One region of the Ureibacillus suwonensis genome, then DNA from elsewhere that is predicted to be linked to it. Evidence: riboswitches for the same ligand, from Rfam matches in the RefSeq annotation. Region 1 holds a riboswitch; the other holds the start of a gene.

Evidence for each region. Region 1 has a riboswitch for lysine ahead of dapA (4-hydroxy-tetrahydrodipicolinate synthase). Riboswitches for the same ligand answer to the same signal wherever they lie in the genome.
Region 2: linked by a shared signal. The riboswitch ahead of ACFPOH_RS12310 (transporter substrate-binding domain-containing protein) and the one ahead of dapA (4-hydroxy-tetrahydrodipicolinate synthase) in region 1 are both predicted to bind lysine.

Annotation. Positions count from the first base shown of each region.
Region 1 is NZ_JBHSNQ010000176.1:13,611-19,990, forward strand. It holds gene ACFPOH_RS13325 (ketopantoate reductase family protein) at 461-1,384, shown strand; gene ACFPOH_RS13330 (LLM class flavin-dependent oxidoreductase) at 1,492-2,556, opposite strand; gene ACFPOH_RS13335 (restriction endonuclease) at 2,713-3,360, shown strand; lysine riboswitch at 3,724-3,902, shown strand; gene dapA (4-hydroxy-tetrahydrodipicolinate synthase) at 4,012-4,905, shown strand; gene ACFPOH_RS13345 (arsenic transporter) at 5,043-6,338, shown strand.
Region 2 is NZ_JBHSNQ010000163.1:3,725-10,104, forward strand. It holds gene ACFPOH_RS12295 (alpha/beta fold hydrolase) at 442-1,209, shown strand; gene ACFPOH_RS12300 (amino acid ABC transporter ATP-binding protein) at 1,252-1,989, opposite strand; gene ACFPOH_RS12305 (amino acid ABC transporter permease) at 1,992-2,738, opposite strand; gene ACFPOH_RS12310 (transporter substrate-binding domain-containing protein) at 2,858-3,715, opposite strand; lysine riboswitch at 3,824-4,002, opposite strand; gene odhB (2-oxoglutarate dehydrogenase complex dihydrolipoyllysine-residue succinyltransferase) at 4,135-5,391, opposite strand; gene ACFPOH_RS12320 (2-oxoglutarate dehydrogenase E1 component) at 5,453-6,380, opposite strand, start outside.

The sequences.
Region 1 (6,380 bases):
TCAAATATTTTTTCTTATCCCACAAAATTTCTTCAATTATAACACATTCCATATCCGTAAAATCATTATGAAGTACTTTTCCTTAAAACATTTGAATAATCGTTTGTCCATAACTGTTCAAAAAGTTTTGAATAATCTTTGAAAATCCATTATCTTGCTTTTAAACTTCACTCATTCGGGGTACAATTTAGACAAAAGGATGGATGGATTACAATTTGTAAAAGCATTTACATTGTTGCCCCATGCTTTAAATCCTTACTTTCAAAACCCCTTTCTTATCTACTCCCTTTGGTGCGGGAATCCTCCCGCACCTCTTTTTTGTTCCAAACCACTTTTTACAATTTGCAAGGAACATTGAATGGATAAATTCCCCACAGCAAATCGGTTCTTTCATACGGCAGTATTTGGTAAACTAAACAAAGGGTTGTAAAAAATGAAGAGGATGAAGGAAGGTTCAATCATGAGAATACAAAGGGTATCCATCATCGGTCTCGGTGCGCTGGGCATCATGTATGGCCACCATTTATCAAAAAAATTGCCCAAAGAAAATGTACGGATCATCGCCGATGAACAACGCATACAAAAATATAAAAATGAAGGCGTATTCTGCAATGGGGAAAAATGTGAATTTCGCTATGTAACGCCTGATGAACAGGTGGAACCGGCAGATTTGCTTATTTTTACGGTGAAATTTCACGGTTTGGAGGAAGCCATTCGCTTTGCCAAACACCACGTTGGAGAAAATACAATCATCATTTCCGCGTTGAACGGCATCATTAGCGAAGAAATGATCGGGCAAGCTTACGGTTTTGACAAAGTCCTTTACTGCGTTGCGCAAGGCATGGATGCAGTAAAAGTCGGCAACAAACTGACTTATGACCATAAAGGGATTCTCGTTTTTGGCGATAAAGAACCAGGCATCATCAGCGAAAAAACAAAAGGCCTAAGAGAATTTTTCGATTCCGTCCAACTCCCCCATCAAGTAGATACGAACATGACCCATCGCCTCTGGGGAAAATTTATGTTGAACGTTGGGGTCAATCAAACGGTCGCCGTCTACAAGGGCAATTACGGGACAGTGCAAAATGAAGGGGAAGCAAGAAATACGATGATTGCTGCGATGAAAGAAGTCATTGCCATTTCCGAGAAAGCGGGTGTCCCGTTATCCGAACAGGATTTGCAATATTGGCTCGATGTATTAAGCACTTTAAGCCCTGATGGAAAACCATCCATGGCGCAAGATGTAGATGCAAAGCGGCCAAGTGAAGTGGAATTATTCTCCGGCACCGTACTTAAACTTGGAGAAAAATACGGAATCGATACGCCTGTGAATAAAATGCTGTACGAAAAAATAAAAGAAATGGAAGCCGAATACGTTCATTAACCTCCGGATATGGTCATCATTTGACGGTTGTTTTCCTGGGGAATACTTTTGTCGGTCAAAAAACGGATTGGAAAAAGAACCATTTTCCAATCCGCTTTTTTTATTGCTTAAAATTCGATTTGCCCATTCCCTTCCGCTTCCCATTTTGCCACTTCTTCCCGGACAATCGGCGCCACTTCTTTTCCTAACAACTCAATACATCTCATCACATCTTCATGTGCCATAGAGCCAACAGGGCAGTGCAGCATAAAGCGGGTTACTCCCACATTTTTGCGCAAGAAAATTATTTTTTCGGCGACGGTTTTAACATCCCCGCAATACAGTGCCCCTTCCATACTTCTGGCGTAATCGAAAGTCGCTTGGGTATATGGTCCCCATCCCCGTTCCCTGCCTAAAACATTCATTGCATATTGGGTTGGAGGGAAAAATTTTTCCACCGCTTCTTCCGTCGTATCTGCCACAAACCCGTGAGAATGGGTGGCCACTTTAAGTTTTGAAAGATCATGTCCCGCTTCTTTAGCCGCGCGGTAATACAGCTTCACCAAAGGGGCAAATTGCAATGGACTGCCGCCGATGATTGCCAAACATAATGGCAATCCCAATACCCCTGCCCGTGCTACCGATTGTGGAGTCCCGCCGCTTGCAATCCAAATGGGAACCTCTTTTTCCGGTCTCGGATACACTCCTCTGCCATCAATGCTTGGACGATGTTTCCCGTTCCAATGAATCAATTCATTTTTTTGAATTTGCAGCAATAATTGCAATTTTTCCTCAAACAATTCATCATAATCCTTTAAGTCATACCCAAACAGCGGGAAAGATTCAATGAAAGAACCTCTGCCGGCCATAATTTCCGCCCGTCCATTGGAAATCGCATCCAGCGTGGCAAATTGTTGATACACCCGGACAGGATCATCGGATGATAATACCGTTACCGCACTTGTCAGCCTGATGCGTTTTGTTTTCGTTGCCGCAGCTGCAAGCAAAACGGCAGGAGCTGAACAGGCGTAATCCTTCCGATGATGTTCCCCAACACCGTAAACATCCAATCCCACTGCATCCGCCAGTTCGATTTCTTCCACCACTTCCCGGAGGCGTTCAGCATGACTGATCACTTTTCCGGTTCTTACATCGGGAGTCGTTTCAACAAATGTCGTTAATCCTATTTCCATTCTTCATCCTCCAAAAATTCCAACTCTATTTATCTCGAAATTGAAATGTTTTTCTTATCATACACAAATATCCCGGTGGTAATCAATTATTCTGTTTTAGGAATAGATTTCGGGCAACACGTAAAAAATAGAATTAAAAACAAGGAATGAACAACGATGAAACAAAGAAATTTTGGCAGCAAAGCGATTGAGTTTTTAATGATTCTCATGTTCAGTTTCGGAATTGTCATTGCCCTTTACAGTTCCTTTTCAATCAATCCGGATATATTTGATCTTAAGTTGTATTTGATGCTTTTCATCACGGTGATCATTTTTTATAAACCTTTCAGAGTATCCAGTTTCCGCTTTCTTTTCTATTTGATTTGCCGCATGATTCACATGGTGAAAAATGATGACTGGGAAGCGGATTTGACACAAGACCATTTACAAAAAATTGAATACCTTTATTTATTAAAATCCCATTTTGAAAAGCGGGGATATGTCGCAATCGTCACAAAAGAGCTGGATGGTTATGATGTTGACCTTATTTTATGGAAAGGCACAAAAAAATATATTGTGCAAATTCTCGAGTCACAAAAGGCTGTCGATATTCGAAGGGTCCAAAAAATAGCCGCCAAAAGAAAAAGGCATGGGGCGAATGGCGCATTGATCGTTTCCAATCAATCCTTTACTGCATCTGCAAAGAAATATTCCCCGTTACACCACATACAGTTAATCAATCAGGACGAACTGTTGAAGATGAATGACGAAAAGAAGAAGTACTTTTTCCAATCGGCTTTATCCTATATTTTGCACCATAAATAAAAACCATTCGCCGGTTTTTTCATTGAAAACCGGCGAATCCATTTTTCCAATATTCCCCTTTAGGGCACTCTTTTCAAGTCATCCGCATTACCGCTTGGGAAACCCTGGTTCCCCAAGGCCGTTTGATTCATTGCAGTCCACACCAAATCCAATTGATCTTCATTATTCATGAAAGTAAGAATAACAATTAAATTTCTTAATTTTTCACCCTTCCACTTGAATATTTCAAATTTTTCTGCATTTTATATAATATTAAAAACATTTATACGTTCTTGATACTTAATAAATATTGCATTTCCAATAAAAAGAATATAAAATGTATTTAATTATACATCGACTTATTTCAATTCAATATTGTTTTGAAGTAAGGATAGAGGCGCAAAGACCAAGAGTACACAGTTTGAGGATAATGAGGTCCAATGATGATTGTGGAAAGGGGGATTTGCCGAAGTCTCTGGAAACTCATTTTTCCAGAGGCTGGTTCTGCATTGAATAAGTGCAGGACTGTCATATAGGAAACTATATGGAGGGCTATCTTACGCAAAAAATTCAATTTTTTTGCAACAACGAAGCTCTTCGTTGTTGCTTTTTGCGTTTAATTGACAATTGCCCTTCTCCATTACAAAAAAATGAAAAGGATGTGGAGAAGAAATGAATTTTGGAAGAGTATTAACTGCAATGGTAACGCCATTTGACCAAAATGGTGACGTAGATTTTGACGCTACGCAAAAGTTGGTCGATTATTTGATTGCCAATGGAACAGACGGCTTGATTGTATGCGGTACAACCGGAGAATCACCTACTTTAACAGAAGGTGAAAAAGTCGAACTATTCAAATTTGTCGTAAAAACCGTAAATGGAAGAGTTCCTGTAATTGCAGGTACCGGCTCGTATAATACGAGAGCTTCCATTGAACTTACGGAAAAAGCGGAGGAAGCCGGTGTGGATGGTGTCATGTTAGTTACACCATACTACAATAAGCCGAACCAGGAAGGCATGTACGAACACTTCAAAAGCATCGCTCAAAGTACTAAACTGCCAGTGATTTTATATAATATTCCGGGTCGCAGCGTAGTCAATCTATCCGTTGACACTGTAGTTCGCCTTGCGGAAATCCCGAATATCGTTGCCATCAAAGAAGCAAGTGGAAGTTTGGATGCAATGGCGCAAATCATCGAAAATACGCCGGATGACTTCTCCCTTTATAGCGGAGACGACAGCTTGACATTGCCTTCTTTGGCTGTTGGAGGCACTGGGGTCATTTCCGTGGCTTCCCATATCATCGGCAACGAAATGAAAACAATGATTCAACATTTCTTAAATGGCAATATTCATGAAGCGGCGAAAGAGCATCGCAGACTATTGCCAATCATGAAAGGGATGTTCATAGCACCAAACCCTGTACCTGTAAAAGCGGCATTAAACTTAAAAGGCATATCCGTCGGTGGTGTGCGCCTGCCATTAGTGCCATTGAACGAAGAACAACAAAAAACGATTGAACAATTATTAAAAAATCTGGATCTTAAATTGGAATTGATTTCTTAATCCCCTGCCTTTTGCCGGCAGGTTTTTTTTATGCAAACGACACAAAGAATTAATGGGAAAATGGAAATCAATATTATAAAATAGCAATTGTGACATTTAGACATTCAAACAATTCAGTTGGGTTGGAGGATCCGGTTTTGCTTAACTTACTATTCGCTGTCCTAATATTCATCTTTACGCTCTTCCTCGTAATACGCCAACCAAAAAATATAAGTATCGGATGGTTTGCATGCGGAGGGGCAGTCCTGGCGCTGCTCGTCGGAGTGGTGGATATTAAAGACGTTTTTTCGGTTGTGGATATCACTTGGAATGCCACCTTGTTATTTATCGCCATCATCATTATTTCATTGATTTTGGATCAAATCGGTTTATTTGAATGGTCCGCGTTGCACATGGCCCGTATCGCGAAAGGGAACGGCGTAAGAATGTTTATTTTCGTCACAGTCCTTGGAGCTTTCGTTTCAGCCTTTTTCTCCAATGATGGTGCCGCATTGATCTTGACACCCATAGTGCTAGCCATGGTGCGGAATCTGCAATTAAGCGAAAAAATGATTTTTCCTTTCATTATGGCAAGCGGTTTTATCGCTGACACCACCTCTCTTCCCTTTCTAATCAGCAATCTGGTGAATGTCATTGCCGCCGATTTTTTTGGTGTGAGTTTCAAGGAATATGCTCTGCGAATGATAGTGCCAAATTTATTTTCTTTGATGGCAACCATCCTTGTGTTGTATCTGTATTTCCGAAAATCCATTCCACCAAAATATGATGCAGCAATGCTCAAAAATCCCCGGGAAGCCGTCCGGGATAAAAAATTGTTCAAATTGGCATGGCCCGTGATGGTTGTATTATTAATCGGTTATTTTACAGCTGAACTGATACATATCCCTGTTTGCGTCATCGGCTGGATCATGGCGATTTTCCTTCTGGCTTTGGCTTGGAAAAGTCCGGCTGTGAATATTAAGGCGGTGATCAAAGGGGCACCCTGGAATATCGTATTTTTCTCCATCGGTATGTATCTCGTTGTATATGGTCTTGGGAATGCCGGCTTTACAAAAGCAATCGCTTACGTGATTGAATGGACTTCGCAGGGAGGATTATTCACTGCAACCATTGGAATGGGCTATCTTGCAGCTTTTCTTTCTTCCGTGATGAATAATTTGCCGACCATCATGATTGACTCATTGGCCATCGCAGAAACAAATACATCCGGTACCATTCAGGATGCTTTGATTTTCGCCAATGTCATCGGTTCCGATTTAGGACCAAAAATTACACCGATCGGATCGCTTGCAACACTTGTATGGCTGCATGTTCTTAAAACGAAAGGAATCAAAATTTCCTGGGGAACTTATTTTAAAATGGGAATTGTGTTAACCCTCCCAATATTATTTTTCACGTTGGCCGGTTTGTATTTGACGTTTTTAATTTTTTAATGTTTTTTCGTATCGCACGTCTAATATTGGGCATTATGGTTA
Region 2 (6,380 bases), on a different contig from region 1:
CTATATATATCGTTTACAATTATATCATTTATATGATCAGTATATACATGAAAATTATCAAAATACTGTCAGGAGCTTTTGACGTTCAAGGAATTTGAAGAAGTTATGCGGTTTTCCGGGATCAATATTCGGATTTCCGATGGCTTTTTGTCTCTTTATCATATCCCATCTTTCCCCATTCCCGGACATTCGCTTGATTTTCCGTTTGCATGACAAAAAAATTGATTACAAAAGTCGAAGTCTCCAAAGTAAAAAACATTGGCACGATTGAAAACATAGGTACAGTTGTCATGGTACATTTCTGTGCAATTTACATATAATAATGATAAACCATTTTGATTTGTTCTCAAATTTAATGATTAAAAGTCAAAATATTGCAAAAGACTATAGAGTAAACCGTCCCTGCCGTTTCACGAAAACGCTTACGAAAAGGTGATTGCGATGTTAAATTACTTGGATGTCGGGAAAGGTGAAGAAATAGTCTTTATTCACGGGTTAGGCAACCGGATTCAGGCCTGGGCCCCCCAATTGGAACTTACATCCCATTACCGTTTGATTATCATTGAATTGAGGGGACATGGTTACTCTCCGGAAAAGGAAAATATCCAGGTTGAATTCTTTGCCAAAGACATTATTGAAGTATTGGATTATTTGAACATCGATAAAGCGCACTTTGTCGGTCTGTCTTTGGGTGGCATTGTGGCTCTGGAAATATGTAAGCGTTTTAAAAACCGTGTAAAATCCCTCATTTTATGCAATACAACCTACTACATTCCAACCTTGTTTGGAAAATTGACCCTTGAAAAAACGAAACGATTATTGGAGAAATCATCAGTTGATCAATTAAACGAACGGCTCATCAAAAAATGTTTATATAATCCTGAAGAAAAAAATGTTTATGAATTGGCGAAAAATGCTTTTTACATTCGGGAAGATACGTATTTGCAATCCATCCAATCCGCTTTTGGAAGAAACTACTTTTATGATTTATTCACCATTAATGTACCTACGCTGATTATCGGTTCATTGGAAGATAAGGTCGTACCGATTCAAAATGCCTACCTGATGCATTACATGATCAAGTCTTCCCACTTGATTGTGTTTGAAAATACTGGGCACTTGTCAAATATCGAACGGCCGGAACTCTTTAATCTGGCCATTTCCCATCATATACAGCAATATCAAAAGAAAATGAATAAAGTGAGCTGAAAAAGGACCGTTTTCTCTTAATCAAAACGGTCCTTGTCATTATTATTTGTTTAAAGTTCGTCTTAAAAATTCTCTTGTCCGTTCATGTTTAGGATTCACAAGCACTTCCTCAGGAGGGCCTTCCTCGACGATAACCCCTTTATCCATAAATACGACACGGTCTGACACTTCTTTCGCAAACTCCATCTCGTGGGTTACAATGAGCATCGTATTTCCCGCTTCGGCAAGATCCCTCATGACTTTCAACACTTCCCCCACCATTTCCGGGTCAAGGGCGGAAGTAGGTTCATCAAACAACATCACTTCCGGATCCATGGCCAGCGCCCTTGCGATTGCCACCCTCTGCTTTTGTCCACCGGAAAGCTGGCGTGGTCTTGCATGCTTGAATTTATCCATTCCAACGACCGTCAGATATTTCATTGCATTTTTTACGGCCTCTTCCTTTGAACGTTTCAATACTTTGATTTGGCCGATCGTGCAGTTTCCTAAAACATCCAAGTTATTGAATAAATTAAATTGTTGGAACACCATCCCTAAATGGGTGCGGTATTTTCTTTTGTCCAGGCTTTCATCCAAAATATTTTGCCCGTCAAAGATGATTTCCCCGCCTGTAGGTGTTTCCAGCAAGTTAATACATCGCAATAACGTCGATTTTCCTGATCCTGAAGAGCCGATCAATGTCACAACTTCCCCTTTTTTAACTTGGAAATTCACATCTTTTAACACTTCATGATCGCCGAATTTTTTATTTAAATGCCGTATATCAATGACCACAGACATTGTTACTCACCACCCTTTTTCGGCTTGTTGCCTGTCACAAGTTCCATCCGGTACGAATCATGGCCGTCCATTTTCCTTTCAAACCATAACAAGATTCGTGTTACAGTGAAAGTCATAATGAAGTACAATACACAGGCAATCAAGAAGGCTTCCGCATAACGATATGTACTACCAGCAACGGAATTTGTAGTGAAGAACAATTCAACGACACTGATAACACTTAATACGGAAGAGTCTTTGATATTCATGACAAGCTGGTTGCCGGTAGCCGGTAATATATTGCGGGCTACTTGCGGAAGGATTATATAGAACATTGTTTGGAAATGGCCCATACCGATCGCTTCACTGGCTTCATATTGTCCCTTGTCGATGGATACGATGCCTCCACGGACATATTCGGCCATATACGCGCCGGTATTCAAACTGATTACAATCAAACCTGCAACGAACCGGTTCAATTGAATATCGATGGCGTATAGTCCGTAAAAGACCACCATGGCTTGTACCATCATCGGCGTGCCACGGAAAATTTCAACATAGCAAGTTAGTATGAAATTGATAGTTTTTAATACAAATGTTTTGAAAGATTTTTTAGGCATTGGAATCGTGTGCATGATACCGATGAAAAAACCGATGATCGCTCCGAAAATCGTACCGAGCACCGCAAGAATCAGAGCAATCCATGCGCCACGCAAAAAGAGATCCCAGTTATTCAGGAAAATATTCCAAACCGTTTCTAAGAAAGACATAAAGAAATCTCCTTATTCATAGTTTTAATTATAATAATGAAACATCCTTGATGAAACAGGAGGAAAATGGAAAAAGGTTGTCTTGTAAAGTGAAAATCTCAAGACAACCTTTCACCACACTATTGTTGTGATGGTTGATTTTTGATAGCGTCTTCCATGATTTGTTGACGTTCTTCTTCGGAAATTCCTGCTAAAATTTCGTTAATTTTATCTTTTAAATCCGAACCTTTTTTCAATCCGACCGCAATGGCAGTATCGGATTCATCCGCCTCAAAGCCGTCTTCAGGAACAATGTAAGTGAAGTTTTTGATGGCTGCTGCGGCAGACATACCTTCTGGACGTTCAGAAATGTATGCGTCAATAGCGCCGGAAGATAATTGGATGCGCATTTGACCGAAGTCGTTTGCCGGAACTTGTTTTTGAACGCCTGTCATTTGATCGATGACTTTATAGTGAGTTGTTCCTTGTTGTGCTGTGACTTTGGCACCTTTGAAATCATGGATGGATTTCGCATTGGCATACGGGCCATCTTTTTTCACAACGATTACAAAGTCGCTTGTATAATAGTTGTCCGTAAAATCGATTACTTCCATTCGTTCAGGTGTTGGTGACATACCTGCAATGACAAGGTCAATGGCACCTGATTGCAATGAAGGAATCAAACCGTCCCAATCCGTTTTTACGATTTCAAGTTCCATTCCAAGCCCTTCCGCAATGCGTTTTGCGATTTCAACGTCATAACCTGCTGCGTATTCTTTTGAATCTTTGATTGGAACCGCACCATTTGAATCATCTTTTTGTGACCAGTTGAATGGAGCATAAGCGGCTTCCATTCCCACCCGCAATACGCCTTTAGAATCGGATGAGGATTCTGAATCCTGTTGTGATCCCTCATTTTTATCATTGCCGGAACCGCATGCCGCAAGTGCTAATACCATCACCATTGCAAAAATTAGTAACATCAGGTTTTTTTTCATAAGCTTCCCCCAGTTTCTGATTAGAGTTGTAAGGCTGCAACAAACAAAAAGCGACCTAAGAAGAACTTAAGGCCGCATCAATTTGTTAGACTAATACCCCTAGTTCCACTTTGGAATAGCACACCTTACATATTAAGTATGTAAGACAGTGTTGCAGTTATTCACTGCAACCCCAGCATAGTTACTTGAGCATATAACTATACTTCGGCGATATTTCCTCATTTCCCATGTCATTGCCCGCTCAAGCTCCTTAGGAAACTAATAAATACCGCACCTCTACCCCACAAAGTGAGGCTAGATATTTAGTTGTTATAAAAAGAATAGCGTAATTTAGGACTAATTGTCAATATTCCTTGGTCATTCTATCCTATCAAATATACTCCCCAACAAAATTGATGGGGAGTATGAAAGTTTGCTTATTATGAATTTAGAAGCAAGTCTTCCGGATTTTCGATCAATTCTTTTACTGTTTTCAAGAATCCTACGGAGTCTTTACCGTCGATGATTCTGTGGTCATAAGAAAGTGCCACATACATCATTGGACGGATTTCAACTTGGCCGTTCACGGCTACTGGACGGTTCACGATTGCGTGCATGCCAAGAATTCCGGCTTGTGTACCATTGATGATCGGAGTTGACATTAATGAACCGAATACACCGCCGTTAGTAATTGTAAATGTGCCACCTTGCAAGTCGGAAAGGGCCAATTTTTTCTCGCGTGCTTTTTGGGCAAGTTCCGCAATTTCTTTTTCGATTTCAGCGAAGTTTTTGCGGTCTGCATCACGTACAACAGGCACAACTAGACCTTCTTCAGTGGATACAGCAATACCGATATCATAAATGTTGAATTTATGAATTTCGTCACCAACGATTTGAGCATTTACATAAGGGTATTTTTTCAATGCTGCAACAACAGCTTTTGTAAAGAATGACATGAATCCAAGTTTGATGCCATTTTCTTTCACGAATTGTTCTTGTTTGCGTTTGCGCAATGCCATTACGTTCGTCATGTCGATTTCGTTGAATGTTGTCAACATGGCTGTGCTTTGTTTTACTTCGAGCAAGCGTTTTGCGATTGTTTGACGACGGCGGCTCATTCTTTCCACAGTCACTCGGGAATCGTCAACTGGTGCCACTACAGGCGCTTTCGTTTGAGCTGGTTGGGCAGCAGGTTGAGCCGGTTTTGCCGCATGTGCTGCAACGTCTTGAACGCGTACACGGCCTTGTGGATCGACTGGTGAAATCGCAGCCAAATCGATTCCTTTTTCACGTGCAAGTTTACGGGCAGCTGGTGATGCCACTACCCGGCCGCTGTTTGTTTCTTCAACAACCGGTGCAGGTTGAGCCGGTTGGGCAGCTGGTGCTTGTTGTGCAGGTTGCGCTTCTTCTTTTGCAGCCTCTTTTGCAGGTTCCGCTTGAGGTGCAGGAGCAGCTCCGCCTTCAGCTGGTTCAACAACGGCGATTGTTTGGCCAACTTGTACTGTGTCGCCCTCTTGAGCCAAAATTTGTGTCAATACTCCCGCTTCTTCTGAAATGATTTCCGCATTTACTTTATCTGTTTCCAATTCAACGATGAATTCGCCTTTTTCAACGCGATCTCCAACTTTTTTCACCCATTGTGCAATGGTACCTTCTGTAATCGATTCTGCTAATTCAGGGACTTTAATTTCAGCCACTTTAGGTTCCTCCTTTAATTCTCCACACTAATCTTTTTTTCTGTATGAACGATGTGTTCGATTATAGATCTGCTAAAGCATCACTGATCACTTTTGCTTGAGCAGCTTTATGTGAATCCGCGTCTCCCTCGGAAGTAGAAGACATTTCTGGACGACCAACATAACGAACTTTTTTGCCTTCTGCAAGTTCGAGTAAATATTCCAATACAAATCTCCAAGGACCTTGGTTTTTAGGTTCTTCTTGCACCCAAACGATTTCTTTCGCATTCGGATATCGAGCGATGATTTCTTTCACTTTATCCATTGGGAATGGGTACAATTGTTCAATGCGAATGATATGAAGTTTATCCAAGCCTTTGCCGTCTTTTACAGCTTCAGCCAAGTCGATTGTCACTTTGCCGGAAGCTAAAATGATGCGTTCCACTTTTTTCGCATTTTGTCCAAGTCCTGGTTGTTCAATCACTTCTTCAAATTTGCCTTCGGATAATTGTTCCAAAGTCGCTGCCGCCAATGGATGACGAAGCAATGATTTAGGTGTTGCAACCACTAATGGGCGCACCGCTTCTGTGCCAAGCATTTTCGCTTGTCTGCGCAATAAGTGGAAGTAGTTTCCTGCATTTGAGCAGTTCGCAACGATCCAGTTGTTTTCAGCGCATAGTTGTAAGTAGCGTTCAATACGAGCTGAGGAGTGTTCCGGACCTTGTCCTTCCATACCATTTGGAAGCAATAGAACAAGTCCTGATTTTAATCCCCATTTTGAACGGGCAGCGGAAATGAAGTTATCGAACATCACTTGGGCCATATTTGCGAAGTCCCCGAATTGTCCTTCCCAAATTGTCAATGCTTTTTCATTTTCAAGATTGTAGCCGTATTCGTAACCGACAATCGCCGCTTCTGTCAATGGAGAGTTGTATACGCTGAAAGATGCTTTGGCGCCTGAAATATGATTTAATGGCGTCCATTCAGAACCATTATTTTTGTCATGAAGC